Regions from separate parts of the Rossellomorea sp. LjRoot5 genome, predicted to be linked through region 3. Evidence: riboswitches for the same ligand, from Rfam matches in the RefSeq annotation. Region 3 holds a riboswitch; each other region holds the start of a gene.
What was found. Region 3 has a riboswitch for S-adenosylmethionine ahead of ACSQ2E_RS11425 (YezD family protein). Riboswitches for the same ligand answer to the same signal wherever they lie in the genome.
Positions count from the first base shown of each region.

Region 1: it holds a riboswitch for S-adenosylmethionine, as region 3 does, so the genes downstream of both, ACSQ2E_RS06010 (methionine ABC transporter ATP-binding protein) here and ACSQ2E_RS11425 (YezD family protein) in region 3, are expected to answer to the same signal.
Region 2: it holds a riboswitch for S-adenosylmethionine, as region 3 does, so the genes downstream of both, ACSQ2E_RS14840 (2,3-diketo-5-methylthiopentyl-1-phosphate enolase) here and ACSQ2E_RS11425 (YezD family protein) in region 3, are expected to answer to the same signal.
Region 4: it holds a riboswitch for S-adenosylmethionine, as region 3 does, so the genes downstream of both, ACSQ2E_RS03205 (homoserine dehydrogenase) here and ACSQ2E_RS11425 (YezD family protein) in region 3, are expected to answer to the same signal.

Region 1 is NZ_CAXUQN020000001.1:1,183,085-1,190,872, forward strand. Features, by position in the region: gene ACSQ2E_RS05975 (glycerol-3-phosphate responsive antiterminator) at 1-113, opposite strand, end outside; gene ACSQ2E_RS05980 (iron-containing alcohol dehydrogenase) at 297-1,469, opposite strand; gene ACSQ2E_RS05985 (hypothetical protein) at 1,970-2,308, shown strand; gene ACSQ2E_RS05990 (MarR family winged helix-turn-helix transcriptional regulator) at 2,702-3,151, opposite strand; gene ACSQ2E_RS05995 (SDR family oxidoreductase) at 3,297-4,049, shown strand; gene ACSQ2E_RS06000 (aldo/keto reductase) at 4,125-5,096, shown strand; gene ACSQ2E_RS06005 (DUF2935 domain-containing protein) at 5,248-6,042, opposite strand; SAM riboswitch class I at 6,438-6,542, shown strand; gene ACSQ2E_RS06010 (methionine ABC transporter ATP-binding protein) at 6,664-7,689, shown strand; gene ACSQ2E_RS06015 (methionine ABC transporter permease) at 7,679-7,788, shown strand, end outside.
Region 2 is NZ_CAXUQN020000001.1:2,895,820-2,903,607, forward strand. Features, by position in the region: gene ACSQ2E_RS14810 (M3 family oligoendopeptidase) at 1-1,359, opposite strand, end outside; gene ACSQ2E_RS14815 (MarR family winged helix-turn-helix transcriptional regulator) at 1,503-1,961, opposite strand; gene ACSQ2E_RS14820 (aspartyl-phosphate phosphatase Spo0E family protein) at 2,195-2,440, opposite strand; gene ACSQ2E_RS14825 (1,2-dihydroxy-3-keto-5-methylthiopentene dioxygenase) at 2,646-3,158, opposite strand; gene ACSQ2E_RS14830 (methylthioribulose 1-phosphate dehydratase) at 3,155-3,802, opposite strand; gene ACSQ2E_RS14835 (2-hydroxy-3-keto-5-methylthiopentenyl-1-phosphate phosphatase) at 3,799-4,458, opposite strand; gene ACSQ2E_RS14840 (2,3-diketo-5-methylthiopentyl-1-phosphate enolase) at 4,458-5,669, opposite strand; SAM riboswitch class I at 5,776-5,878, opposite strand; gene ACSQ2E_RS14845 (pyridoxal phosphate-dependent aminotransferase) at 5,927-7,111, opposite strand; gene ACSQ2E_RS14850 (carbon-nitrogen family hydrolase) at 7,233-7,788, shown strand, end outside.
Region 3 is NZ_CAXUQN020000001.1:2,212,632-2,220,419, reverse strand. Features, by position in the region: gene ACSQ2E_RS11435 (anion permease) at 1-969, opposite strand, end outside; gene ACSQ2E_RS11430 (phosphoadenylyl-sulfate reductase) at 1,027-1,725, opposite strand; gene ACSQ2E_RS11425 (YezD family protein) at 1,821-1,976, opposite strand; SAM riboswitch class I at 2,052-2,157, opposite strand; gene ACSQ2E_RS11420 (MaoC/PaaZ C-terminal domain-containing protein) at 2,323-2,727, opposite strand; gene ACSQ2E_RS11415 (MaoC family dehydratase N-terminal domain-containing protein) at 2,724-3,173, opposite strand; gene fabG (3-oxoacyl-ACP reductase FabG) at 3,198-3,956, opposite strand; gene ACSQ2E_RS11405 (acyl-CoA dehydrogenase family protein) at 3,979-5,154, opposite strand; gene ACSQ2E_RS11400 (enoyl-CoA hydratase/isomerase family protein) at 5,246-6,019, opposite strand; gene ACSQ2E_RS11395 (phosphotransferase family protein) at 6,033-7,115, opposite strand; gene ACSQ2E_RS11390 (acyl-CoA thioesterase) at 7,132-7,548, opposite strand; gene ACSQ2E_RS11385 (TetR/AcrR family transcriptional regulator) at 7,626-7,788, opposite strand, start outside.
Region 4 is NZ_CAXUQN020000001.1:656,432-664,219, forward strand. Features, by position in the region: gene aspA (aspartate ammonia-lyase) at 1-643, shown strand, start outside; gene ACSQ2E_RS03200 (DUF2254 domain-containing protein) at 771-2,156, opposite strand; SAM riboswitch class I at 2,404-2,514, shown strand; gene ACSQ2E_RS03205 (homoserine dehydrogenase) at 2,639-3,889, shown strand; gene ACSQ2E_RS03210 (aspartate kinase) at 3,940-5,136, shown strand; gene ACSQ2E_RS03215 (L,D-transpeptidase family protein) at 5,177-5,671, opposite strand; gene ACSQ2E_RS03220 (spore coat protein) at 5,795-6,433, opposite strand; gene ACSQ2E_RS03225 (LysE family transporter) at 6,570-7,199, shown strand; gene ACSQ2E_RS03230 (YqcI/YcgG family protein) at 7,264-7,788, shown strand, end outside.

The DNA of each region.
Region 1 (7,788 bases), 1.0 Mb from region 3:
GTAAGAATGAATACGATATTGGCGTTTGACTGAATGGCCTTTTCAAGGTCTTTTTCTTCCTTGATGGAAGCGATGACCTGAGATTGGACGATGTCGATAATGTTTGGTTTCATGTACTTGGCCCCTTCGAAAAGTCTGAATATTGGTTATTCTTTTAGTATAGCACAGTTGTTTTGGGGGTTGAGAGGAATAATCTTTGGTAGAGTAGTGAAGGTTCTCAGAAACATGTTCACTAATAAAAAGCAGAGCCCAGGGAATCTCCTAAGCTCTGCTTTCCGTATTTGTTCAATTGATCTTTACGCTTTCACTAAAGATTCCTTGCCATAGAAAGCGGCTTTAAATAGCTCTTTCATTTGTTCTTGACTAGTCTCACGTGGATTGGTGCCTGTGCATGGATCTTCCATAGCATTTTCAGCCATTGTATCAACATGCTTGTTGAACTCATCTTCGGATACACCGTAGTCCTGAAGGGTGGTAGCAAGACCGAGATCTTTGTTCAATTGATAGATATATTCAACAAGAGAATCAGTCAGTTCGGTATCGTTATTTCCTTTCAGGTTAAGACGGCGGGCAATATCAGCAAAGCGATCCTCCACGACTTCACGGTTAAACTGGATGACGTAAGGCAGGTAAATCGCATTGGCATAGCCATGCGGAATGCCGAACGTTGGACCACTTTTGTGGGCAAGGCTGTGCACGTTACCGAGTACAGCGTTGGCAAAGGCCATACCTGCCATGGCTTGAATGGTGTGCATTTTCTTAGCGGCTTCCTGGTCGCCTTGATAAGAAGCAAGAAGATTTTCCTTGATCACTTCAGCTGCGCCTAATGACAGGATATCTGTATACATCGTACGCGGTTTCGCTACATAAGCTTCGATGGAGTGCGTGAATGCATCCATACCGGTATAAGCAGCAATGTGCTTCGGCAGTTCTTTAATCATAACCGGATCGATAATGGCGACATCCGGTGTTAGTTCAAAGTCAGCAAGTGGATATTTCACGTTCGTGGTTTCATCGGCTAGAACAGAAAGGTTGGATACTTCCGAACCACTTCCGCTTGTCGTCGGAATACCGGCGAATTTCGCTTTATTACGAAGACGCGGCAGCTCAAATGGCTTAATGGCATCTTCAAAAGCAAGGTCCGGGTGCTCATAATAGAGCCAGATGGCTTTGGCAGAATCCATAGCGGACCCTCCGCCGATGCCGATTATCCAATCCGGCTGGAACTCCTCCAGTTCCTTTGCTCCTTTTTTGACCATTTCAAAGGTCGGCTCTGTATTGAAGCCTTCCAATACTTTTGTTTCTATATTTGCAGCTGCCAGATGTTCCTGTACCTTGGTGAGGTTTCCGTTACGTTTAACAGAACCTCCTCCAATAACGAGTGCGGCTTTTTTACCTTCAAAAGACCGTAACACTTCAAGTGCATTCTCTTCGAAATAAATATCGCGTGGAATGGTAAAACGACTCATAGTAAAAATAGCCTCCTTCAGTTTCATTCATTGATGATCATTTTTTAGTGAAAAAATTACCCCTGTCGTTCTTCGGAGGGCAATGGAATGTAATATTCCCATTAATTGAATGTATAAAACATCCTCGATTGCTCGCAAAGTATCTGGAAAGTTTCATAACGGACTTGTGGTAAGACAGAATTCACATACGAATGAAAAGTGAAAATCGCCATGCTACTTGCTCCAAACGTAAGATCTCTCCGTTCTTCATAAGGGTGGAAATCAACTATAAGTCTCTTTATCAACCATTGGTCTTTTTTTATGGTTGGGCAGAATAATGGGGATATTTGCTTATGTAAAATTAGTGAATTGAACGAAATGAATTTATTAGACAATGGAAAACTAATCTATAAATATCTTGATTCAAGGTCTTTAACTAGAGGGTGAGAAGATGTGAGCAGTCCAAATAACCATGCTTTTATTTGAATCGTTCAGAAGTTTTTCTAATTCAGGAATATGACATGTGGTATCGTTGGGAAGATATTTATGGCTTTTATATGAATAAACTTCCATCCCTTGGCTGGAAAATTGAATATGTCCAGTCAGCATTGGATGATAACGATGTTGAAAATGATTGGTCCGGCTTTTATTCTCGATGGAGAAAAGAAGGTTTTGACGGAGAGTTATGGATTTCATCAAATTATAATCAATTTGATGAAAAAACAGAGGTTATATTTGATAAGACTCCTATTTATCAATCAACTTCATGGATCGAAGAATTACCAAAAAACGTTTGTATCTATGAAAACTTAAACCAAGAGGATTGTGTAGTTATAGAAGATAAGACTAAGGTCAAATGAATAAAAACTCTAATAAATAAGGCAATTAATTGGGATGATGAGAAGTTACCTAATCGAGAGAAAACAAGTGTCATTAAGTTCGGGAATTTAGAAATTAAGGTGTACTACGGAAATGATAAAGAAATTTATTTTCAATCCCAGAAAGGAACAAAAATAATGAAACCAGAACCTGAATTTTTTAAACTGACAAATCTGTCACAGTAGTTCTTATCCCCATTATAAGGGGGGCTGAACAAGCAGCCGCCCTTCCTTCAATTACACAGCTAACGGGCAGGTTAGCTTAAGTACATTTCTTCACAAAGTAGAAAAGCTGATCTTCCAAAATAGGAAAATCAGCTTTTTGTTACCTATCGTCAGAATAAGATCAAAAAACACAATTAAGAGGGTGGGGTTTTACAAGCCGTTGAAGCCTTTGCTTTTTTCTGCAAGATTAGTAATCGACTCAATATCTTGTTCGGTTAATAAATCTAAAAAATACTCGCGTATTGCCATGGATACGACAGGGCGGGCATCATCCAATGCTGATTTTCCTGCCGAAGTAATGATTACCTGGACTCCTCGCTCAGTCTCTATTGGTTCCCTTGAAACAAGTCCACGTTTTTCCATCCGCGTTAAATGATGGGATAACCGACTCTTTGTCCAATCCAGCGAGTCTGCTAATTCTTGTTGGCGTAGTCTGCCTTTTCCATGGAGATCCAATCGGTCTAATATACCAAAGTCACCCTCCGATAGCCCAGTTTTCTCGAACATGTCTTTTACTACGCGTCCAAAAATGTTTTTATATGAACTTTTCCACATATGCCAAATTTGCATTGCTTCTTCACTTATCATTTTTTTATTCATAACTGGAGTATAACATTGTTGACGTATCAACCACAAGATGGTAAGGTGTATTAAGGTTGACGTGTCAACTGAAAATGGAATATAGATAAAATGTTAGAAGAATTTATCAGTAACGGCAAAAGTAGCATGCAGAAAGGAGTTTACAATGCATAATAAACGAATTGCTCTGGTTACTGGAGCAAATAAAGGGATTGGTCTTCAAATCTCAAAGGATCTTGCGGCACACGGATTCACTGTCCTTGTTGGATCACGAAATTTAGAAAAAGGAAAAAAAGCAGCAATTAGCGTTGGGGCAGATGCACTGGCCATCCAGCTTGATGTTACCGATCATCATTCTATCACCGCAGCAGTAGAAAGTATCCGTAGCGAGTTAGGTCGTCTCGACGTCCTTATCAACAATGCGGGTATATCGCATGCGGGTGAACCTGGAAGGAAGCTTGAAGAGGTAGGTAAGTCAGGCAAACCAAGTGTTGCATCTATCGAAGAAGTACGCATGGTGTTTGAGACAAACGTATTTGGTGTGATTGCTGTCACACAAGCGATGCTACCGCTTCTTCGTAAAGCACCTGCCGCACGCATAGTCAATGTATCTAGTGGTTCAGGATCGCTGACACTTAACGCTGACCCGAACAATTCGCATCGTGAAATGTTCGGTGCAGTTTATAGCCCTTCAAAGACTGCACTTAATGCCATCACGCTTGCTTTTGCTATTGAACTTGAATCAACAGGTATTAAGGTCAATGCTGCATGCCCAGGTTTTACTGCAACGGAACTTAACAATTTTGAAGGGACAGGAACCGTTCAACAGGCAGCTCGCCATCCGGTAAGCCTTGCTCTTCTTGATGAGGGCGGTCCTACAGGCACGTTTTCGAATGAGAGACGTCAACTTCCGTGGTGATAATGGGAGTCTCTCGCTAATTTTAAAAAGTTAATCATTTTTTTTTATAAATTGCAGAAGGAGTGAGTTATACAAATGGAGTATAAAAAACTTGGAAAGTCTGGATTGGATGTTTCAGAACTATGTCTTGGAAGTATGAGCTTCGGAATACCTGAACGAGGAAATGCGCCATGGTCACTAAATGAAGAAAAGAGCAAACCAATCATAAAAAAAGCCCTTGAATTAGGCATAAATTTTTTCAGTACCGCTAATATGTACTCTGACGGCACAAGTGAAGAAATTCTAGGAAGAGCATTAAAGGATTTCTCTCGCCGTGACGAAGTAGTCATTGCTACAAAAGTATTCGTTCCGATGCGTAAAGGTCCAAATGCAATGGGGCTTTCCCGCAAATCGATTATGACGGAAGTTGATAATAGTCTAAAACGCTTGGGTACGGACTACGTCGATTTGTATCAAATCCATCGATGGGATCCTAACATACCGATTGAAGAGACAATGGAGACTCTACATGATCTAGTTAAGAAAGGCAAGGTAAGGTATATCGGAGCATCCTCCATGTCAGCTTGGCAGTTCGCAAAAGCTCAACATGTAGCAGAACGCAACGGTTGGACTCGGTTCATTTCTATGGAAAATAGACTTAACTTGCTTTATCGAGAGGAAGAAAGAGAAATGTTGCCTTTTTGTAAAGATGATGGAGTTGGCGTGACACCATATCTACCTTTTGCTGCAGGTCGCTTAACCCGAGAGTGGAATGAGCAGACCTTTCGATCAGAGAATGACCAAGTAGCTAAGGCCCTGTTTATAAAGACAGAAGAAGCCGATCGCAAATTGGCGGAAAGAGTCGCAGAGGTTGCTGCGAATCGAGGCATTCCACGCGCACAGGTCGCACTTGCATGGTTGTTACAAAAGGAAGAAGTCACAGCACCAATCATTGGGGCGACCAAGATAAGCCATCTCGAAGATGCAGTGTCCTCCTTATCAGTCAGATTGACATCTGAAGAGATTAAGAGTTTAGAAGAACTTTATGTACCACATCCATTGGTATAAATAGTTGAAGATCAAATTAAAATAAGACCACACATTTTGGATATGTCTCATATGTGTGGTTTTTTTACTATCAAGCAATGCATTCCTCTAACCAAAAGTCATATTTTCAATTCCTTAAATTAGTGTTGAAAGTTGAAATTATTATATGATCTTATTTTTGATTCCCGTTAATATTTGCTTCAAATAAATCAATGATTTCCAAGAATCTCTCAGCCTCTCTAAATGTATGATCAGCTAAAAGGGGGTGAATATTGCTTTTAATACGACATGCCTCAATTAATTCTCTTGCTGTTTTCTTAAAATCTCTTAACGAAACCACTGAGACTCTGTTTTGATCCAAGAACTGATCCAGTAATGGTTCAGTCTCTGATTGATGACGCATAGAATCTAAATCAACTGCCTGAAACATTAGCTGATCAAAATCATGGCTGAATTCTCTGGCCTGTTCAACCAACTGCCTTTCTGAAGGATCTAAAAGATGCCCGATGAACTTGGCGTGGTCAGCCATAATTTTTAAAAAGAATACATTTTCCTGGATTACATCATCCGGTGTAGGTGCGAGCCTGCCTTCATTTAGTTCCTTTAATCGATTAGCAAAGTAGGCAGCCTCCCTACTTGTATGATCAATTAACAGGGGGAAATTATTATGCCTGATTTCACATCTAAGGGTTAACCCTAATATCTTTCGTTTATAACCCCATATAGCAGCAGCTGCTTGGTAAACCTCGCTATTGAATGCTTGAACCTGACGTAATTCAGAATTTAACGTGAATCTAGATAATTTTTCTTCTATCTTTTTAAATAAAGTGATGAACTGTTTAGCTTCTTCAATTAGTTGTGATTGCTCATAGGTGAAACCCAAACTTAAAAATAAGGCATGTTCTTTCATTATCCTGGACCAGAATCTAATTTCATCCAACGATCTTGCAACGAATGGATTTGTCATGAAATCCTCCTCTTATTTGAATATTCCTTTCAATATACGTGTTGTAACGTTGTCTTATTCCAGATGAACCGTTTGAAAAGATTTGTGTAGGAATGGATTTTTTTCGTGAGAACGTATCGGATTTTGTGTCACCACAAAAGTATCTGCCGAGGAAAATCTGTGCTTTTTGCAGCAAAATTTTATCGTCTGAACTTTTTTGTCGATCTTCAATTTGCTTCTCTTTGAAAAGCGTAAAATAGCGCTACAACTAGTTAAAGACAGGCTAAAGTAACCAATTTGATGATGTCCTCCTTAATGAAATTTTTTCAAAAACAGGATTGACAACCCAACTGAAATCCTTTACCATTACCCTAATGCATAAACGCATCATAACTTTAACTTAATAAAGCGATATCTTCTTATCAAGAGAGGTGGAGGGACTGGCCCTGCGATACCTCGGCAACGGGTTCTTATGAATACCGTGCCAATTCCATCAAGTCATATGACTTGAAAGATGAGAAGAGCGGGACATATACATATTTTTGTGCCTCTCTTCTTATGAAGGGGGGCACTTTTTATTTTCAGGCATGTCCTTAAATCCAGGCATCAGGAAGAATACATAGGGAAAGGAGCAAGTCCTATATGATCAGAGTTCAGAATGTTACGAAAGTTTTTGAGACGAAGGATGGCCCCTTCACCGCTTTGAGGGATGTTTCCTTTGAAGTGAAGAAGGGAGAGATTTATGGTGTGATCGGATTCAGTGGGGCAGGAAAAAGCACGCTTGTCCGCTGTCTCAATTTTTTAGAAAAACCATCTTCGGGTGATATTTTCATAGAGGGGCGCAGCCTGAAGGACCAATCGGCCATCGATCTGAGGAAAGAGCGGCACCGCATCGGGATGATTTTTCAGCACTTCAATCTGTTTCAATCCCGGACGGTGGCGGGGAATATCGCCTATCCTCTGAAACTGGCAAAATGGCCGAAAGATAAAATCAACAAAAGAGTAAAGGAGTTGCTTGCATTTGTCGGGCTTGAAGACAAAGCGAAACATTATCCCGATGAACTATCAGGAGGGCAGAAGCAAAGGGTGGGGATAGCAAGGGCCCTGGCGACGTCGCCTTCGATTCTGCTCTGTGATGAAGCCACATCAGCACTGGATCCTCAGACGACGGAATCGATTCTGAATTTATTAAAGAGAATCAATGCGGAGTATGGCATTACGATTGTGATGATCACCCACGAAATGGGGGTCATCCGGGAAATCTGTGATAAGGTCGCGGTCATGGAAAATGGAGAAATCGTGGAAGAGGGAAGCGTCTTCGATATCTTCTCCAACCCGCAGACCCGGACGACGAGAAACTTTGTGAAGAGTGTCATGAATGATCAGCTGCCGGCATCGGTTCTTGATAAATTGAATGACAGCAAAGAAGGACGCATCTGCCGTCTCATTTTCAAAGGGGATTCAACGGGCACGCCGATCCTTTCCGAAACGGCAAAGAAATTCAATGCCCATATCAATGTATTGTTCGGACAGATCACGGAACTTCAGGGCAAGCCGTTCGGTAATCTCATCGTACAGATCATCGGCAGCAAGAACGAAACGGAAGAAATCCTGGAATATTGGAAGAACAGATTATTCGTAAGCGAGGTGGAGAAGCGTGCAAGTTAACTGGGAATTATTCTGGCCACGAATTATAGAAGCGACATGGGATACATTGGCGATGGTGTCATTCTCCCTCCTGTTTGCAACGTTGATCGGACTTCCCCT
Region 2 (7,788 bases), 680 kb from region 3:
CTCGATCTTTCTCCATGCTGCGTTCCGTTCAGAAGGTGTGGCTTCAGGGTTCTCATACACAAAATGCTGGAATTCATCAACCGTTACACCGTATGGGAGAAATTGCAGTGCCTCACTCAAATGAGAGAATTGATACTTATCCGTATCCTCCTTAAAGAAATAATTCATCCATGGCCATGTGAAGAACTCCATGCTCATGGAATGGATCTCACACGCTTCGTACGTTGGCCAAATGTATTCCGGAATATCGAAACCACGGCTTGAATATACTTGGAATGCGTGGCCTGCTTCGTGTGTCAATACATCGATATCGCCAGACGTACCATTGAAATTCGAGAAGATATAGGGTGCTTCATACCCTGCAATATATGTGCAATACCCTCCTCCCGCTTTCCCCTTCTTCGCTTCTAAATCCATGAGATTGCGTTCGATCATGAAATCAAAGAATTCCTTTGTCTCAGGGGATAACTCTTCATACATTTTCTTACCATTGTCAATGATCCACTGAGGGTTTCCTTTAGGGGATGCGTTGCCGGATGTGAATTTAAATCCTTCATCATAAAATTTCATGGAGTCGATTCCTATCCGCTTCCCCTGTCTTTCTTTCAGCTCTGTTGAAAGAGGAACGATATACTCCTTCACCTGACGACGGAAATTCTTTACCATATCAGGTGTATAATCCGTCCTCGTCATGCGATAGTACCCTAACTCAACAAAGTTCTTATATCCTAACGTAGTTGCAATCGTATGACGGACTTTGACTAACTCATCGAATAAACGATCTAATTCTTCCTGATTTTCTTCAAAGAAAGAGACTGTGGAAAAGGCTGCTTCTTTCCTTGTCCCGCGATTTACGGATTGTGTAAAGGGACCCATTTGGGCCAACGTTCTCTCTTCGCCTTCAAACGGAATTTTGGCAGAAGCCACCAGTTTCGTATATTGGGAAGAAAGCTTATTTTCTTTTTGAAGCAGAGTGATAATTTCAGGGGAAAACGTTTTGATTTCACTCTCTGCAAGAGAAAATAACTGCTTTCCCCACTTATCTTCTAATTCCTGACGATATCGGGAATTCACCAGTTCCTGGTAATATTCTGTCACCATGCCCGAAACCTCAGGCATCATATCATCGATATACTCCTGCTCTTCTTTGTAAAAAGCATCATTTGTATCAATGGAATGCCTGATATAGCAAATATTCTGCATGGTGTCGATGGTAAGTCGAATTTCATTGATTTCCTTGATCGCTTCCATCTGTTCTGAAACATCTGAAGCTGCTTTAAATTTCTGGAGCACCTTTTCGAAAGCCGGCTTAATCTCTTCCAGATTTGGTCTTTTATATGTATATTCTTCAAACTTCATACTTTGTTCCTCCTCTTAAATTCATCCCGATTATAGGTATTCGACTTCATAGCCGGAATCTCCTGTTAATATAGGGATCGATTTCATTAAAATCTCCAAAAATAAAAGCCCCGTCTATAATAGACAGGGCAGATTGAAGTGGCCTAGTAGGACAGATCTTTGATGGATAGTCCAAGCTTTTTCAGCATGTGAATGGTTTCTTCTTTTTCGTCTGGAGACAGTGCAGACATCAACTCGTGGATCCGGTTCTCATGGTTAGGGAAAATATCATCGATCAACCCTCTGCCATTTTCAGTAATTTGGGCGTATGTGACCCGACGATCCGTTGGACAGGCAACACGTTTAAGATACCCCTTTTTTTCAAGCTTATCGACTACGTAAGTGATGCTGCCTGAAGCTAACAGGATCTTCCCTCCAATTTGCTGCAGAGGCTGGTCTCCTTTATGATACAGAAGCTCCAGTACGGCAAATTCAGTCGGGTTCAATCCATTTTCTTGTATGTTCTTATTTATCTCTTCGTTTAAAGCTTTAAAAGCTCTGGATAGGACAATGAAAAGTTTCAACGATTGTTTTGTATTTTGTTTTTCGGTCATGGCATTCATTCCTTTAAAGAATATATCTCAGTTTCAAAACATTATACAAATATATCTGATCATTGTCAACTGTCAGAGTCTTTCTGCCGGAGTAAAAAGCATAGGACGGCCCGCTTTAGGCGAACCGTCCTTTACTTTTGAAATAACGACAAATTAGTTTTGTTAATAAGATGTGAATGTGGAAATGAACGGAGATTCTTTTTCTTATTTGTCTGAATGATGAGGGAATTCCTGGTGAGTGGTCAAGAAGCAGTGCGTTTCAATAAACTCTTAATGTATTGTCCTAATTCACTTGATGATTCATAGAGTGGCTGGGATCCACCATTATTTATGCACTTCTCATAGTCGTTCAATAACTGATCCAATTGCTGGCTGCATTTGATTGTCTCCTCAGCACATAATCCCAAGTTCACTCCCATCGATACCATTTCCGAGCGCTTCTGGTTGATTTTCAATAATAGCCACTTCTGTTTTAATAAACGACCCATTTCTACTAAACTCCTTTTTAGCTCCTAGTCTTTTTAAAGTAAAATCATTACTTGAGCATTATCCCAATTATTATCAGAAAAGTAAATAGATTCGCAAAACAAGACAAAATAACTAGTATTTTTGCTGAATTAGACATTTTTCGCCATACGTTCAAAAAAAAGAATAGACAAATGAAATGACTCTTTGTCTATCCTGATATTATGATCAATAGATTGGTACCCAGCCTTCCTGGGTAACGAAAATGCGGACTGCGACTACTTTTTTATCATCGCTTAAGGTGAAATAATGGCGGATGTTTTCAGGCACGGAAATTAAGTCGCCCGGATTGAGGTGTACCTCAAAGAAATCTCCGTCCCTTCCTTGAATGACGAATACCCCATGTCCATTTACAATAAAGCGTACTTCATCATCCGTATGATGGTGTTCCTGTTGAAAATTCTTTAATAGCTCTTCAAGATTTGGTGTTCTGTCGGAAAGGGAGATCACATCCCGGGCCTGATACCCCCTGCGTGCTGAAATATCTTCTATCTCTTTTTTAAAGGTTGAGAGAATTGCCTCTTTATCATCATCGGTTAATGCGTATCTGTCCCTTAGTGATTCATCCAGCTTTTCAATGTTCCAATGTTCGTAAATTACCCCTTGTTCATTTAAATACTTTACTACCTCTTCTTGATGATCAATGATCTGATTTTTCCCCTGAATGTGTATCGTTGTCATAATTTGACTCCTCCCCTGGAAATGGATTTTGTAGTTGTTAATGATAATAGTGTGAGTTGGTATTGGAACAGGAACTCACACGCTTCCAATAGTTTCTTAGCTTCAAATCCTGTACGCCCCCAAACCGTAATTCCATGATTGCGAATGAGCACGGCCCCTTTATCTTCTTGAATGTGTGTGCGGAGGGAATCCGCTAAGGTTGGGATATGCGCATGATTATGAATGATCGGGATTGACAGGGAATCATCTTCACCCCATTTATCCCAGGCTTTAATCAGTTCCTGGCTTCTGAATGTTATGACACCATCATCCCCATACAGTTCACTGATCACATTATTGGCAACAGTATGGACATGCAAGCTGCATCCTGCTGAGCTCCCATTGAATATATGACTATGGAGCAGGGTTTCAGCTGATGGGCGCAGTTGGGTTTGCTCCAATGCCTCACCATGTGCATTCACGAGGAGGAAATCCTCTTTCGTATGCTTTCGCTTATCCTTTCCACTTGCCGTAACCAGGAAAGATACAGGAGTTGATCCCACACGTATCGCCAGGTTCCCACTGGTTCCCATAAACCAGTCCCTGTCTGCCAATTCTCTTTTGATATCAGCGAGCTCTTCCCATTCGGATTGATATGACTTCATATTGTCACTCCTTTTTCTATCACTTTTATGCAATCGTGAAATGTTTCAAAAGGATGATATGGGATTCCCTTTTCATTACATGTACGTGCCAGATAGTCCCTTGCGAGTACTGTATCGCCAAGCTTCGCCATCTCGATGTCTGTAACAGAGTCCCCTATTACAATCACCTCATGATTTTCTAGGGATAATGCCCTCAGGATGGAAGGCTTACAGCATCCACATCCTTTGTTTTCACAGTGCACGTCACATGGATATGGCCAATGAATCGTTATGGTCGAATCGTTAAAGATAGCTTCGTTACAATATACAGCCTTAAAAGGCCCGAATTCTTTCAGTAACGGGTGAACAAAGAAGTCTATTCCCCCACTCACAATATACAGGGGAATCCCATTGACTTTTGTATAGTCCACGAATTCCTTGAAACCTTCACGAATAACCGCTTTTTCCATTAAATACTGGATCATCTCATCTTTCTGTGAAGAAGGAATGAATGAGAACATATTGCTTACACCTTCTTTGATCGAGACCGACTGGTTTAAAATGTCCTCTTTTATAGGTTCCCATTCTGGTGGGGCATAGGCTTTCATCAAAGAAATGATATTATCTGTTTCTGTGATCGTCCCATCGAAATCACAGAATATGACCGGAAGACACATTACACCTTTACCTCCCCTCCCCATAGGGACAGGGCTTTCTGCAGTTCTTCATGGGTTTTGGCTGCCTCCTGGAGTGACGTTCCGTATAAAACAGCATCGATCGCTTGACCGAATGCCCTTCCTCCCCCACTTGCACCGTCAGGGTGACCGTGAATGCCTCCTCCGGCATTAATGACACAATCTGTCCCAAAGTCTTTTACCAATAGGGGTACAATTGCAGGGTGTATGCCTGCTGATGGAACTGGCAATGTTCTCTTCAAATGGTCGTCATCCTTTGTTAATTCATGGCGTATGGACAGGACGTTGCTCCTCTCTAGTGCCACACTTCCGTACGGAGATGGAAACAATGAAAAATCAGCCCCGGCCATTCGCAATAATTTACCCAACCATAAAGAGTAGCTCACTCCATATATTGGAGATGCTGCAACAGCCCCGGCAAAGGCAGGATGAGCCATGATCGGCAATGAAATCTCAGGGTCCTCTCTCAATTCCTGCAGAATATCAAGACCGTATGAAAATACATTGAATAAAAGAGCGTCTGCCCCAAGCTCCCTGGCTTTTCTTGCTTTGTCCCGCAATTGCGAGGTTTTCCCTGACAGATTTACGGCATACAAGGTTCTCTTACCCGTTTCCTCAAATACGTCGTGCAGCACTTTTTTTCCTAATCTCACTCTTTCAAAAAAGGGGGTCAAGGAATTATCAAATAATATTTCATCATCTTTTACGACATTGACTCCGCCGAGGGCCTGAGCTCTTAACTGATTTTCAAGGAACGTGAGATCCCTGCCGATCACCCCTTTAAATATGCTCATTAACAACGGTCGACCATGAACACCTGTTAATTCCCTGATGCCCTCTACCCCAAAACGTGGACCGGGAAATGACTTTTTCAAGTCTTCTGAGAACTCCAGATCCAGTAATTTCACTTCACCATCGAGTGAAAGCTTACCGAATACTGTTGTAAGGATAGCCGGGATATCATTGGAAAAATTATGACTCGGATACCCAATCTTCACCTCACCCCAGGAGCCTTTCTCCTCCCTCTCTTCCACTGAAACGACTTTTCCCTTGTATTTTCTCAATTGTTCCTGCTCCAGTAGCGGCAAGTCCGTCCATGACCCGACCGTGAGTCCCAAAGCAATCCCTTCTGCTTTTTTCTCGAATGAACCACTCTTTCCCTTTAGTTGATATGTTGCAATCACTTCACTCATTCGTATTACCTCCCTATGTAAAAACAATTTTCAACGGTTTGATTTCAGCAAGCTGCAAACAAAAAAAACCTCTTCCAGATAAGAAGAGGTTTATATTCGGCACTCTTTCTTATCTGTCAGCTTTATAGCTGCAAGAATTAGCACCGTGCTTAAATAAGTCGGTTGCCGGGCTTCATCGGGCTGGTCCCTCCGCCTGCTCTTGATAAGAATTTCATTCTATTAATTCAGTTGGATTATTGCACCAATTTCAACATATGTCAATCCCTTTTGTGAAATAATTCTAAACTTTCTATACGGTAAATCGCCTCTTTTATCCGTTCATTTGTAGTTAAAAGACCGACACGCACATACCCTTCTCCGTATTCACCAAAGCCTACACCAGGAGCAACGGCCACTTTGACTTTTTCAAGTAAATAGGTTGAGAACTCAACAGAAGTGAACCCTTCCGGCACCTTAAGCCAGGCAAAAAGGGAACCTTGCGGAGCTTTTACATCCCACCCTATTGCCTGGAGACCCGAGATCAGGAGTTGTCTTCGTTCTTCATATGTTGCAACCAGTTCCGTTACGCAATCCTGAGAACTCAGTATGGCCGTAGTGGCTGCTTCTTGAATCGCTCCGAACAGGCTTACGTAAAGGTGATCCTGGAGGAGGTTGATTGCTTCAATGACACTCTTATTCCCAACGGCAAAGCCGACTCTCCAGCCTGCCATATTATAGGTTTTCGATAATGTATATATCTCAATCCCGACATCCTTTGCACCTTCCGTCTCTAGAAAACTCACAGGCTTCTGTCCATCGAAACCGATCGCCCCATAAGCAAAGTCATGCACCACACAAATATCATGTTTTAACGCAAGTTCCACCGTGTCCTCAAAAAAGGATTTTGTGGCTGTCGCACCTGTTGGATTATTGGGGTAGTTGAGGAACATTAACTTTACCCTTTCCAATTCTTCACGGGAATGCACCCGATAGTCCGGGAGAAACCCATTTTCCTCTCTCAACGGCATCTTGATCATACTTGCTTCTGCCAATGCCACCCCCGATACATAATCCGGATAACCGGGATCAGGGACTAATACTCCGTCGCCGGGGTTCAATAAACATTGAGGGATTTCCACTAAACCCGCTTTTCCTCCGAAGAGAACCGCTACTTCGGTTTCTGGATCCATCTCCACACCGTATTCGCGGAAATAGAAGGCAGCGATTGCCTCTTTAAAGCTCGATAAACCACGAAATGGTGGATATTTGTGATTGGAAGGAGATTGAGCCGCTTCCGTTAATTTTTCCACAATATGTGAAGGCGTCGGCTGATCTGGATTTCCCTGCCCCAAATTAATGACGTCATGCCCCTCATTCACAACAGCATTCACTGTCCCTGCGAGGGAAGCGAAAAATTGTTCCGGTAATAAATCCAAGCGTTTTGCTTTTTCAAAGTGTTTCATCCATTCACCCACTCATTTTTTTGAAAATTAATTACTTTCAAATTCTAGTCACAAATGATATAACGGAACATACAGAATGTAAAGGAATAATTGACAAAAAGTACATAACGAGGTGAAGGTAATGATTCAAAAGGTTGGTCTCGCCCAGATGGATATCGTGTTTGGAAAACCTGCAGAAAACAAAGTTAAAGTGGAACAGTGGGTAAAAAAAGCAAAGGAAGAAGGGTGCGGTACCGTCGTTCTTCCTGAGCTGTGGACGACAGGTTATGATCTTACACGGATAGATGAGATCGCAGATGAAGAAGCCGAAGACTCTTCCTCCTTCCTGACTTCACTTTCAAAAAAATATTCCATTCACATCGTTGGTGGTTCTGTTGCCAATAAATCAAAAGATGGGGTAAGGAATACACTATTGGTGGCGGATGCTAATGGTGTGTTGGTGAAACAGTATTCAAAGCTTCACTTATTCAAACTAATGAATGAACATCATTATTTACTTCCTGGACAGGAAGACGGGGCGTTCTCTCTTGATGATAACAGGATGGCAGGACTTATTTGTTACGATATACGTTTTCCTGAATGGTTCAGGAAACATGTCATGATGGGAGCGAAGATCGTCTTTGTGGTGGCTGAATGGCCGGCGGCAAGAATTGATCACTGGCAGACTCTCTTAAGGG
Region 3 (7,788 bases):
CATAAGGGACAAGGCTCCCACTGTCGAAATGATGACACTTATAGGGACGACAATCGAATACAGATCGCTGTCGATCAAGAGTTTTACCAAAAAGTATGAAATACTGAGTGAAATAAGGGGTGAAACGACCCAGATTTTAACGATTTTTTTGACTATTTTTTTTTGCAGCATGTGCTTCCCGTTTTTTGACAACCCGAGTCCGATGATGGAAGAAGATGTAACCTGTGTGAGAGGGATTGGCAACCCATACAGGGAGCTTACCATCACAAGCAGGGCTCCAGTGGAGGAGATGAGAATTCCTTCTGCTTTGGAATACTGGGTTATTTTCTTCCCGTTTGTTTCAACGACTCTTTTCCCTAGTAACACGGCACCCAGCGCTACAAATAAACCCCCCAGCCAAATCCCCCGTAAAGGTGTGAGCAAGCCTGCACCGACCAATGGGCCGACAGCGTTTGCTACGTTATTCATCCCCGCCGAGAAAGCTTCAAAGAACCCGGCGATGATCAACAGATATGCCAGCCACCTTTTCTCAAAGTGGTATCCCCGCTTTTCCAATCGTACTAATCCCAAGCCGAAAACCCACGTAACACAGAAGGCAATCACCGGGACAATGACCCAGAATGACATGATGGTGACCAGTGACTTCACGTAAAGAACCTGATAGGCCACCCCGACTCCTACTACCGCTCCTACCGTTACTTCACTCGTTGATAGGGGGATCCCGATTACATTGGCCAAAAATAATGTAATCGTCGCAGACAACAAAATGATGATGACGATTTTGATTGACAATAGATGTGGGGGTATGATTCCGGAACTGATCGTTTTAACTACTTCTCCACCACCGAGTACCGCTCCACAGAGGACACCTGCTGCACAAATCCATAATGCTGCCCTGATGTTGTTTATCGCTCCCGCACCATAGGCAACCCCCATAGATGCCGCCGCTCCACTGGCACCGATGTTCATGGCGAAAAACAGGCTAATAAGAAGGGCCGTCAGCTCAAACAAAGATCGTCACCAGCTTTAATGAAGGCCGCATTCCGTTTTCCCTTTTCCTTTCCATCTTCCGGAGCGGAGATCATTGATATCAATGGCTGGTGTCGTGCAGTGAAAACAGCCTATACTCGGATATCCCTGGTCGTGAAGGGGATTATAAGTAAGATTATGCTTATGGACATACCGCCATATTTCTTTCCAGGTCCAGTGGATCAATGGACAAATCTTAACCGACTGAAATTTATCATCCTTATTAATGAACTCATTGTGACTCCTTGTAGGCGATTGCTCCCTTCTTAACCCAGATATCCACGCATTCCCTTTGGATAAGGATTCCTTTAAAGGGTCAAGCTTTCGAATTTGACAGCATTGATTTGGATTTTTCTCCCAAAGCCTATCCCCATATGCTTCTGCCTGCTCCTTCAGTGTCAGTTCTGGCATTTTCATATGAATGGTCAGACCCGGATAGGCTTCCTTCACCTTTTCAATGGTTTCATAGGTTTCTTTAAAATGGACACCCGTATCCAGGAAGACGATGGCTGCCTGCGGGTGTACTTTGGAAATGAGATCGATCAGCACAATGCCTTCAATTCCGAAACTGCAGGCATAAACGACCGTTTCACCATACTGCTCATATGTCCATTTCAAGACATTCAAGGCTCCTTTGTAGACTGGATCGACTTCAAAATTCACGGCTGGTTGTTTCCAAGTCTGATAGGTTAGCATGATACACCCCTTTCTTTTCCAATAAAAAAGAGGCGATAACAAGATAAAGGAAGTACCTTAATCTCTGTTATGCGCCTCTAGGTTGTCTAGTCAGCTTATTTAATTCGGACTTTCTCATTTTTCTCTAATTGAATGACTTTTCCATCCTGTACGATAATCGTGATCGAACCAAAACTCATGGTTTCAAGCATGGACTGGATCTTCTCTGCTACCAAGTCAAACTGTACTTGCTGATTCTTCTCTTCTTTCACATGATACCCCCAATTTTCATCTTATCCAGATCAAAAAAACAACTTCCCATTTTGGAAAGTTGTTCAGGTAAGGTTACCTTATCTTCCAAAATGACTTCACATTTTGCTGGAATTAGCACCTTACAATACGTAGGTTGCTGGGCTTCGCAGGGCCAGATCCCTCCACCACTCTGGATAAGAGTTATTCATTTTAATATTCTAAATAATATCACAATTACGGAAGAAGTCAACCCGAGTTTTTCGATCGGATTTATATTTTTTGGCTTATTTTATTAAACGATCATTCTATACATGTTTATTCGATTGGGGGTAGATCTACGACAATTTTTCATAAAGCATTACGTAACTATTCATGGACCCTAAAAACCACCTTACCCTCAATTACTTTCTTCCCGGCTTGATTTGTGGCTAAAACCTTAAAATGAAGGAGGTTACCCTGATTGTCCACTAATTCTGCCCGTAAAGTAACCACATCTTGTAACATGACCATCTCTCTAAAACGTACCGAGTAATCCTGGATAAAGCCTTCCTCATAGTATGGGCTGAAAAGTTTGGACACATTGCCCATTGTCCACATTCCATGAGCGATGATTCCTGGAAGACCCAGCTTTGAGGCTTCATCATCGATGGTGTGTATTGGATTATAGTCTCCGGAAGCACCTGCGTATTTGATCAGGTCCAACCTCACAACCGGAGCCAATTCAACCGGGGGAAGTGTATCACCTACTCCGAATGATTGTAGTGTTGTCATTTACTCAACCTCTTTCTGACTTCTTCTGTAATAATGACAATCGCCTGGGAAGTGAAGATTCTTTCCCCACGGGAATCTTCCCCGACGTCTTCGATGACAAGGAAACCCAGTTTTCCCCCGGTACCTTCCCGTTCATAATAGTCTTTTACTACCGTGAAACATTGAATCCTTTCTCCTACCATCAAAGGTCTTTCATAATGAAAGGATTGTTCACCGTGAATCAACCCAACATTCGGTAAATGAAAGCCTTCGATCGAACCATAGTCGAACACTCTCGGGAAGGTGGGAGGGGCAATGTTCCCCCTGTAAGAGGAAAATTTCCCCGTATCTTCATCCACAAAAAGGGGATGGGGATCGCCAATGGCTTCTGCAAATTTCCGAACCGCTCCTCTTTCCACTGTATTTCTGGTGGGAGTAGACCTCTTTCCGATATAGGATTCAAACATATTCTTCACCCCTTTCTCCTTTATTCAGGCTTTCGGCCCTCCTGCAACGTAGAGAACCTGCCCATTGACGAATGAAGATTTTTCGTCTGCAAAAAAAGCGACTGCATTTGCAATATCTTCAGGAAGCCCGCTTCTTCCAACAGGGATTCCCTGGAGACTCGCTTCGACCAATTGCTCGAAAGTTATTCCGATCCGTTTCGCCGTTTCTTTCGTCATGTCGGTTTCGATAAAACCCGGTGCCACAGCATTTGTTGTGATTCCGAATGGACCAAGTTCTATAGCAAGGGTTTTCGTCAATCCTTGAAGACCTGCTTTAGCCGTTGCGTAGTTCGCCTGTCCACGATTTCCCAGTGCGGAGGTGGATGAGATATTGATGATGCGTCCATACCTTTGTTTGACCATGTATTGTTGAGCTGCCTTCACTACATTGAATGAACCCTTCAAATGCACATCCATGACCGTCTGCCAATCAGGCTCGGTCATTTTAAATAACAGATTATCCCTGATGACCCCTGCATTATTCACTACAATGTCGAGGGAGCCAAAGGATTCATATACTTCCTTCATCACATTTTCAATTTCCTGGGATTCTACGACATTTGCCACTTTTGTATACAATTCATATTGTTTAAACACCTCACTTGCTTCATTCAAAGCATCTTCATTCACATCGATGATGGCCACCTTGGCCCCTTCTTCAGCCAGTAATCCTGCAATCGCCCTGCCGATCCCTCTGCTTCCACCTGTAACCAAAGCCACTTTTCCTCTGAATCGCTCTCCCATTTCGTCTGCCTCCTTTATTTGATTAAACAAATTGCCCAAGTTTCACATGACCTTTTAATAAATTCCTTGAAATAATCAGTTTTTGGATTTCATCGGTTCCATCATAAATCCGCCATAACCTTGCCTCCCGGTACCATCGTTCGATCGGCAGCTCTCTTGTATAACCCATCCCACCATGGATCTGGAGGACGCGATCAACGACCCGATTACCCATATTGGACCCATAGAGCTTGGCCATCGACGCAACGTGACGATTGTCCTCTCCTTGATCGAGTGTGAATGCTGCATTTAACACAAGCCAGCGGGCCGCTTCAATCTCCACGGCAGAATCCGCAATCTGCCATTGAATCGCCTGCCGGTCCGCGATAGGCTTTCCAAAGGTTTCCCTTTCCTTCGAATAGTCGATGGCCATTTGAAGAAGGCGTTCGGCTGCTCCGACCGCCTGGGCCCCTACGATCCAGCGTGCGAAGCCGATCCATTCCAGGCCGAGATCGTAGCCGCCATCGATTTCACCAAGGATATTCTCTTCGGGAACCCTTACATCATCAAAAATCAAACTCGCTGGTCCCCATTCGCCCATCGTATGAATATATTCGGATTTCCAGCCCATGCTTCGATCAGCGATGAAGCAGGTGACTCCTTCCCGACCGGTCCGGCGATGTTTTTCTTTATCCGTAACGGCCATGACCATGACAAAATCTGCTTCATTACCACCTGTAATGAACGTTTTCTCACCATTTAAAATCCATTCGTTTCCGTCTTTCACGGCTGTGGTCTGGATATTACGGGTATCAGATCCCGCTCCGGGTTCCGTCATGGCAAAACACGATTTCTTTTCTCCATTAATAGTGGGGATCAAATAATTTTTCTTCTGTTCCTCGTTGGCGTAATAAAGTATGTTATCGGCATATCCACCAAAAGAGAATGGAACAAAGGTCTTGGAGATTTCCATATAGACGATGGCCATCATCATTTGACCGAGATCCGCTCCTCCGTATTCCTCCGGAGTATTGATGCCCCAGAATCCGGCATCCTTAGCCTTCATTTGCAGCTCTTCCTTTTTTTTCGGAGAAAGACTGGGCTTTCCTTCCCTTTCATTTCGCAGCACTTCATTTTCTAAAGGAATCAATTCTTTCTCTACAAATCGTCGAATGGTTTTCTGGATCATCCTTTGTTCATCTGATAAGCGTAAGTTCATCTTTCTTCCCCCTTATTTATGAATATATGGATGCAGGATCTTTTCTTATTCCAAACCCGAAAAATGGACTGGAGAGGCACGCACACTCCGCTTACTTCCCTGAAAATGATGGAATTCTTTTTTCTTTGAACGCTGAAACTCCTTCGAAATGATCTTCCGTTGAGATCATCAGGGTTTGAGTGATTCGTTCCTGTTCAAGCATTTCATCCAGAGAAGTGGTGAATGAACGATCAATCATTTTCTTCATCATTCCGTAGGCTTTGCTTGGACCCGCAGCTAATGTAGCAGCCAGCTCATTTGCTTTTTCTTCGAGACTATCAGCAGGCACCAGTCTATTAATCACCCCTAACTCATACATCCTCCGGGCTGTCACAGGTTCTCCCGTAAAAAAGAACTCTTTTGCAAGATGAGGACCGATCAACCGTGGGAGAAAATAAGAACCCCCTCCATCAGAAATGAGTCCTACTTTGGAAAAGCTCAGTGCAAATTGACTGGTTTCGGATGCAATGATTAAATCACACGCCAGTGCTAAATTAAATCCGGCACCTGCCGCGAAACCATGGACGGAGGCAATGACCGGCTTTTCTATTTCCTTGATGGCTTTGATACATGAATTCAGTATTCCGATATGTTCATAGACTTGGGCAGACGTCGCACTTCCCATCGTTTTCACGTCGCCACCGGCAGAGAACGACCTTCCGGCACCTCGGATCACGATTGCTCTGATCTCCTGATTCCCTTCAGCCTCTTCTATCGCTTCAATCAATCCCGTGAGCATGTTCTCATCAAATGAGTTTAAGCTGTCAGGTCGATTCAAGGTTACATTCAACACCCGGTCATTCTTTTCGACTAATAGCGATTGCATCCTATTCATCCCCTTATATTTTTTCCCTGAAATCAAATGCTGCCTGATTACCCAGGGTAATTAATGTCTCGGCAAACCGATCGAAACCGGAAAAACGGACATCATTTGTTTGACCCATCTTAAAACGGTAATAAATTTGCTGCACAATAACCGCGAGCTTAAAGTAGGCAAAAGACAAATAGAAATGAATGTGGTTCACGTCCCTGCCGCTTTTATTGGCATATTCTTCGATGAACTCTCTTCTGCTGTAAAAACCGTCCATGATGGTCACTGGAGGCTTCCCGAGACCGTATTTTAACAATTCAGGATCATCATGCTGGATCCAATACCCCATTGCGACACCCAAATCTGCCAGGGGGTCTCCGACGGTCGCCATCTCCCAATCGAATAATCCCACCATGGATGTCAGGTCTTTAGAAAACATACTATTGTTTAATTTAAAGTCATAATGAATGATCGTGGACTCGGCATTTTCCGGAACATTTTTGATCAGCCACTGTGTCAGATGTTCTACATCAAGGATCTCACTTGTCTTGGCACGTTCATAGCGATTGATCCACCCGTGAACCTGTCTCTCCATAAAGTGTTCGGGTCTACTGATTTCGTGAAGTGATGTTTTGGTATGATCAATGGAATGAAGCTCAACCAATCTTGAAATCATTTCTTCCGAGATTCTCTTGCATACATCAGGTGTCACATCCAGATGCGGGGGAAATGATGTATCAAATACTTGCCCCCTTTTTCGTTCCATGATGAAGAATGGGCTTCCGACTATCCCTTCATCTTCAGAGAATACATGGGGTTTTGGTGTAACGTCGAATAAAGGGTGGATCTCTGACAGGATCCTGAATTCCCTTTTCATATCATGTGCCTTCGGTGCGACGGGCCCTAAAGGCGGGCGCCTCAAAACCCCTTCCCATTTCCCCATTGAAAGCAGATACGTTAGATTTGAGTGACCTGCAGAAAACTGTTTAATGATCAACTCTTCTTGCTCTAGAGCAGGAAAATGCTCAACGAGGAAGTCTTGTAATTTGCTTTCATTTAATTCTTCTCCTTTTCGGACTGAAACCGTTTCATATTCCATCCGTTCCGTCATGTTACCCCTCCTATATTTAAGAATATTCAGTTTTCTCGGAACGGAAATGAGTGTTTAGCTGGGCTTTTAACAGATCAGGGATTGCTTTACTCAGTTGTTCCTGAAAGTCAAAATACACAATGACCGCGTTTCCTCTTGCGATCAGTTGATGAGTCTCGGCACACAGAATATCATGCTCTAACTGAAAACTTTTTGATCCAATCCTGGAAATATAGGAGGTGATCACGAGTTCTTGATTGAAATAACCCTGTGAGACGAAATCACATTTGGTGGAAGCTAGAATAAACCGCCAATCCTTCACGTCCATATCGAATCCGATTGTTTGAAAGAATTTAATTCGTGCTTCCTCTAAATAGACAAAGTAAGTGGTATTATTAATATGCCCCAGTGCATCTGTTTCGCAGAATCTACTTCTTACGGTGATAGAATCCATTTATCCTCCTTCTTTCGTTATAAATACTAACCAGTCGGTATGTTAGGGAGAGAGGAAATGCTGAAGCCGCTTCCTCTCTATTCAGTTTGAATCCCATTCAAGACCATATCGACAAACGTACCTGCTATTTCTTTATCCGTCTTCGCCCCGCCAGGCTTATACCATTGATAGCTCCAGTTCATCATGCCGAGTATACCGAAGGCTACAACGGAAACGTCAAAGTCGTTTCGGAAATCACCA
Region 4 (7,788 bases), 1.6 Mb from region 3:
GGCTGAACACCTTGTCGATGCTACGCAAAATACGGATGCATACACAGAAGTGTCGGCTGCACTCAAGGTCTGCATGGTCAATATGTCCAAGATCGCCAATGACCTGCGTATGATGGCTTCTGGACCCCGTGCCGGACTTGGTGAAATTTCACTGCCAGCAAGACAGCCCGGCTCTTCCATCATGCCGGGTAAAGTGAATCCGGTCATGCCGGAACTGATCAATCAGGTAGCCTTCCAGGTGATGGGGAATGATCAGACTATTTCACTGGCCTCAGAAGCCGGCCAGCTTGAACTTAACGTAATGGAACCTGTTCTTGTATTCAATCTCCTTCAGTCCATCAGCATCATGAACAATGCGTTCAGAAGCTTTACGGACAACTGCCTCGTCGGGATCGAAGCGAATGAGACACGTATGAAGGAATATGTGGAAAACAGTGTAGGCATCATCACGGCGGTCAATCCTCACCTGGGATATGAAGTCGTTTCACGGATTGCCAGGGAAGCCATCCTAAAAGGGAAGTCTGTGAGAGAACTTTGTCTCGAATATGATGTTCTTACCGAAGAAGAGCTTGATCTGATCTTGAATCCTTTTGAAATGACGAATCCAGGAATTGCAGGGCGTGTACTTTTTGATCGGGAATAAGAGATATGAAAACGTTCCGTTAAGATAATGACGGAGCGTTTTTTTATAGCAGCTTGCGCAAGGAGAAGACCTCGCCATTGGCCAAACAAAGAAAAAGCTTGCTCCCTCATGGAAGGGAAGAAGCTTTTTACGTGTTTTCATTGGCTGACGGGTAGAATTTATTTTCTATTTTCTTATACTCCTCAAGGTTTTGAGTGAGCCGTGCCAGCTTATGGACTTCCTGCAGGAGAAAGGTCTTATCCAATTCATAAATGACTTCCCTCTCTATATGGTCAATGGTATTGCAGGCGAACTTCCAAATGGCTTCATGCTTGGCCGTTTGAATGGATTCAGCAATAAGGGCAAGTGCCCGCACAATGTCCGTGATGATCAAATGATTGTCTTTTGCATAGTGACGGATATAGCCAAATCCCCGATATAGGTAATAATCAAACGGTTCAGATTGAAGGACGACCCGGGTTCTTCCTTCCTCATCGATTAAGTAGGGGGTGAAGGATAAGTGATCCTCAATTGTCAGCATGAGGTCGGCCATCTGATCGATGGTATTAGACGCGGTTTTAGGGTCATCATTCCCGAGTGATTTGATTGCCACTTCGGCCAGCTTGTGAATCCCCATTTGCAAGTCTTGAATTTCAGTTTCTTTATGCCCCATTTCAATGAAGTCGAGGTAGAAATTTGTTGAAATATCCTTTGTGTCCGGTCCCCATATGCTCAAGATTTCATTTCCGGCCAAGACGTAGTCCCCGACTTTGTAATGAAGCTGAATGATAAGGTTCTCAGCCTTTGCCATTTGAATTATTCCTTGAAAATCGATTAATTGAATATAGCCTGAACCCCTAGCACTCACATGAAGGGTATTCTGTTTATACTGATCCATCGTATCGCCATGTTCTGTCGTACGATGGGTCTCCAAATCTTTTTTAAGCGTTTGGTTGATCATCACTTCAGAAACCTGCTTCATATTGTACGTAATATTATGGACCTGCATCCAAGTCGAGGCATGGTTGATGAAGAATATGAACGTAAGGGCTGTAAGGAACGCCAGTCCGATCGTCATGACCGGCGCAGCGACGAACATTTCGTCCTTTGAACTTCCGATAAAAAGGAAAAGGAAGAGCACGTAAACGAAACTGCCGTTGAAAATGCCGAGGGCGTGCTGCGTCTGTTTGTCCGAAATGAAATCCAACAGCATCCTGGGTGAAAACTGTCCGCTGAACATCGTCAGCACGACGAGCAGGGAATTGAGCGTAAAAGCACTGAGTGTCAGAATGCCACCTATGAGTGTGCTTACCAGTATGCGAGTGACAGATGCATCCATACTTAACATATCAAACGTATACTGTGACACTTCCAGATAGAGATCTAAATAAAGGGTAACGGCGACCATGAGAAAGGACAGGCATATGTATATAAAGGGCATATACCAAATGGTGAGCCTGATTTCATGCATGCGCTGCCGTTTTGACATGAGCAAATATTTTTGAATGGATAAAGGAAGGATCTTTTTTAACATGATCGAAACGTGTCCTTTCTAGTAAATGGATATGGGTTAGTTTTCCCTCTCTAACAGGGTTAAAACTCCCTTCAACCAAAAAGATTAATAGAAATAGGAGTATTCCAAACTAAACTTATTGGAAATGTCCCATCCGGCTTAAGTGAAAGAATTTTTAAAAAATAACAAAAATTCTATTGACGAAGGGGTGAATCCCCTATATAATCCAATTCATACTCAAATATCAAGTGAAAACATAACGTTATATCTCTTATCAAGAGCGGCGGAGGGATAGGCCCTATGAAGCCCGGCAACCTGCAGGATCAGTCTGTAAAGGTGCCAATTCCTACAGATTCCATGTGGATCTGGAAGATAAGGGGAGGAGCATGGTCAATCAGCCCTCTTCTTACAAGAAGAGGGCTTTTCTGCATACCCTCTTTCTTTCCACCACGCCTTCAGACAGGAATCGTACGTGCAGGTAAAACCGGAAAAAAGGAGGCTGAATGATGTCAGCGATAAATGTGGCGCTTCTGGGCTTTGGAACAGTTGGTCAAGGGGTCTATGAAGCCATTGATACTCATCAGGAAAGATTGAAAGAAGTACTCGGTAAAGAGGTGAAAATAAGGGCAATCCTCATTAAGGACCCCTCTAAGCAAAGGGAAATAGATCCGTCCATTTTGGTCACGACAGAATATAAAGACATTCTCGACATACCTGACCTTCATGTGATCTTTGAAGCGATAGTAGGAGAAGAACCGACTTATACGTATATTACTCAAGCCATCGAGAAGGGGATTCACGTCATAACGGCCAATAAAGCCATGTTTGCAAAATTCGGTCCCGATCTTTTGGAAAAGGCATTAAATCATGGGGTGTCCATTGGTTTCGAAGCGACCACGGCCGGAGGGATCCCGGTCATCGGCACCATCCGTCAGCTCCTGAAGGTAAATGAAATCAGAAGCATTCAAGGCATATTGAATGGGACATCCAACTTCATTCTATCCCAAATGAGGAAAAAGGGGCTTTCCTTTGAAACTGCTCTAAAGCAGGCGCAAGAGAAGGGATATGCCGAAGCGGATCCGACGAGCGACATTGAAGGATATGATGCCTTTTATAAGCTTCTGATCTTAAGTCAGACCGCCTTTGGCAAGCAGACTGACTGGAAGGATATCCGGCGGAAAGGGATCACACACTTGACGGCGGAATGGCTGCAGGCAGCCGAGTCCTTCCGTTTGCGATTCAAGCATGTTGGATCACTGGAACGTGACGGATTCAATCGCATCAAGGGAGGAGTGGAACCGACCCTTGTCCACGACACCCATCCTTTTTACGGGGTGGAGGATGTGGAAAACGCAATTTCACTGAAAGGGAGTCTGGTAGGGAGAGTCACACTACTCGGTCCCGGAGCGGGGAAATATCCGACTGGAAGTGCCATGGTGGAGGATTTCCTCTCCCTGATACAGGGGAAATACACCGTTTCTCCCGAAAAGACGGTGACGAGCGAAGATTCCCAAGAAGAAAGCATCAGCCAATGGGTCCTGCGGTTCAAGGAAAAAGAGGAATATCAAAGCTGGATTACACCGTTCACCTTAAAGGACCGCATTCAGCTTGGAGAATATCTTTACGTGTTTGTCGAAGGCAGAAAAGAAGATCTTGAATCTCTTCTTCAATCACATGACCACATTCAGGCTGTATCGATTTTACACGAAATTCCTCTTGAAAATGAAGTGAAGGAAGGAATCGGTGTTTTATGACGGCTGTAGGGAAAGCAGAAAATAGATCTGATAGAAAGTAGGGGGATCACTTGAGTATCATTGTTCAGAAATTTGGTGGAACCTCTGTAGGTTCTACGGATCGAATGAAGCGGGTGGCCGGTCAAATCGTGAAGGAAAAAGAAAAGGGGAATGACGTCGTGGTTGTCGTATCGGCGATGTCTAATACGACGGACATCCTTGTGAAACTGGCAGGGGAACTTTCTGATTATCCCGGTAAAAGAGAGATGGATATGCTCCTCGCGACAGGGGAACAGGTCACGATTTCCCTTCTGACGATGGCCCTTCAGCACAGAGGGATGAAGGCCATCTCCCTGACAGGTCGGCAGGCGGGGATTCGGACCGATGCAGTGTTCGGCAATGCAAAGATCACTTCCATTGATACGGGAAGGATAAAAGAAGAATTATCCGATGGACGAATCGTGGTGGTGGCCGGATTTCAAGGCGTCACCGAAGAGGGGGAGCTCACCACTTTAGGCAGGGGTGGATCCGATACGTCAGCTGCTGCATTGGCTTCAGCCCTGAATGCCGAGCGATGCGATATTTATACGGATGTGGACGGGGTGTATACCTCCGATCCGAGAGGGGTCGCCCGGGCTGCCAAAATCGACGGCCTATCTTATAATGACATGCTCCGGTTTGCCGTGATGGGAGCCAATGTCCTCCATCCGAGAGCGATTAAACACGCCAAGGAACATGGAGTACCTATGATCGTCCGTTCCAGTTTAAAAGAGGGGCGGGGAACCGTCATCAGCGGGAAAGTCCAAAGAAATGATGCCATCGTGGGGGTAGCCCTCCAGGAAGAAATCTCGGTCCTTACGATCCATGGATGCGATGGAGGGGAATCCTTGATCCTCTATGATCTTGATTCACACCATATTGAAACAGAAAGAATCAGGCATCCGCAAGGTCTGGCTCTGATCATTAAAGATCAGGATGTTCCCCTGGTGAAAAAAATCGTCAGGCAATATAACCAAGCCTACTCTCATTTTGACATAAGGGAAGATGTATCGAAGGTATGTGTGATTGGAAGCATCAAGTCTTCAGGGGAAGTAAAAGAAAAGGTCACGAATGTCTTCCATGATTACCACATAGGGAAGGTGTCCGTATGGGAATCGTCAGTGGGACTGAGCGCCATTGTCGATCGCACGGACGCTGAAAAGGCCGCAAGAATACTTCATATGCACTTCGGGTTGGACTATATAGAATCCAAAAGGGCGATTTTATAAAGGGAAAGAAGTGTATAGTCCGCCCTATACACTTCTTTCTTTATGGGGTGATGGATACGGGAGTCCCGATTGGTACGATGCCCGAGAGCTCTTCCACGTCTTTGTTATTCATACGTATACATCCTTTGGAGACTGCATTGCCTATGGAGGCGGGGTTATTCGTTCCGTGGATCCCATAGCTTTCTTTGGATAAACTCATCCACATCGTTCCAAAGGGCCCCCCGGGATTCGGTGCTTTATTGATGATGATGAATTCCCCGATGGGCGTTTCGAAAAGGATCCTTCCGACTGCAATGGGGTATTCTTTCACTTGAACACCATCTTTGAATAATCGGAGAGTCCGGTTGTTGACAGATACTTGAATTCTGTACGGATTCCCGGTGGTATCGGGGATTCCGGGGATGTTGATCGTCTGTCCAGGGTATAGTTGATCCGGGTCGATACCGGGATTGGCGTTCAGGATGTCAGGCAGGGGAGTCCTGAAATCCCTTGATATCTGATTAAGAGTTTCTCCTGTCTTGACGGTGTGAATCAATGGTACCAAACCTCCTATTTTCACCTTCTTATCATTCTATTCTATGTGTCAGGGGGAAAAGTGGTTCAATAGCTCATATTAAAAAAACCTGCATCCATGAAGGTGCAGGCTTTAAAGTATAGATCATTGGGGCAGGTTTTGCTGTGGGACAGTCGTATAGCTCTGCAGCATGAGGGCCATATCCTGTGCATTCAGTTGAGGAACCTGATAATACCCGTGTTTATTTTGGTAAAGGAATATTTCATAACTCATTTCAATGAAGTTCGGTACGCTGTCTGCCACAACTCGCCGCAGTACGGGATTTGTCATCTCGAGAGCCGTCATGGCAAGGAGTGTGGCCAGGGATTTCGTCTGGCCCAGCATATAAGCGGACAAGCCTTTATCCGAAAGCTCCTGGACGGAGTGATTCGGTTTTTTGGGTGCACCGGGTTTGATACCGTAAGTGGTCGTATGGTTTTGGGTCATTTGGTATTGTTGTGTCGGAATGATCGGGTCCTGTCCGGTCGAGAAACTTCCTACAATGGTATTGTACATAGTCGTCACGAAGTCTGTCTGGCGCTTGACGATATCTTTTAATTCCGGATCCTGAATGTGTTGATCATACATTTGATATTGATCCAGCATGCTGATGATCCCTGCGATGACTTCATGGGCATCAAATAGCTCATGCCCCCCATGGTCTTGACTTTGGGTGTTCATCATATTCGGTGGCATTTGAGAGCCGGGTTGTGGCATCCCATTGGGTTGACCTTGGTTATTCATATATATTCCTCCTTTATTGGCTTCGATGATTAGAATAACCCCGCAAAATAAAATTATGTATCACTCATTGTTGCCCTAATACTTCCCAGCCTGTCCGAATACAATAGGGAGAAGTCAATTTGAAGGTGGTACGGATATGAGTATATTTATTAGCTACATCGTTTTAGGGTTATCCCTGTCCGCGCCTATGGGACCGATCAATGCTGCCCAATTGGATAAGGGGATCCGCTTCGGTTTCTTCCACGCCTGGCTTGTTGGGATCGGTGGCATGGTGGCGGACGGGATCTTTATGCTCCTGATTTATTTTGGACTGGCTCAATTCATTGATACACCGATCATAAAATTATGTTTATGGATCTTTGGCTTTTTTATTTTGACCTATACGGGGATTGAAAGCATCCAGAAGTCGGGAACCCTCACATCCTCCTCATCTCAATCGAAGAATGAGTCGAAAGGGAGATCGTTTCGTACGGGTTTCTTTATGGCAATTTCGAATCCGTTAAGCATTTTATTCTGGCTTGGAATCTATGGATCGATCCTCGCCCAGACATCCAGATCATATGAATCCTCGCAGCTTTTCTTATATAGTTTGGGAATATTCCTGGGAATCACCCTTTGGGATGTGACAATGGCTTTTGTTGCGACGGGGGCAAGGAAGCTGGTGAGTCCCCTCATCCTGAGGATCATTTCCATCGTATCGGGTATCGTCCTGATGGGGTTTGGCATTTATTTCGGCGTAGAGGCCTGTCGGATATTGTTCGGTTAGACAGACACCCAATGGGCGCCCTCCTAATAGGATAGATGTGTAATCGTTAGGAGGGCTCGGCTACATGTTATATACAAAAAGTTGGATCGATCAACACTTGGAAGAACTTACTCCTTGGCAGCAATCTGCCTATCTCCACTTCTCGGAACTGATGTGTGATGAAGAGCACCCGTATCCGTGCGTACCGGGTAAGCAAGGCTTTCAAACAGATACATTGCGCTTCGGTTTTGCAGAAGATCCCAGAAAGGAGGAAGCGACGGATAAGCTGGTCTCATTATTAAAGCAATACGGAGGCATTTCAAGGGATACAGGGAAGTATGCATCTCTTGTTGTGTTTTTTCAATCAGAGGAAATCGGGGGTTCCGTTGAATCGTATCAACAGATTTTCTGGGACTTGTTAAATCGGGTACACAGGCTAGATGCTACACCTTGGCCGGATGAGATCGGAAAGGATCCCCATGATCACACGTGGGAGTTTTGCTTTGACGGGGAACCTTATTTTTCCTTCTGCGCGACTCCTGCTCACAACGTCCGAAAGAGTCGTCACTTTCCTTATTTTCTTCTCGCCTTTCAGCCCCGGTGGGTATTT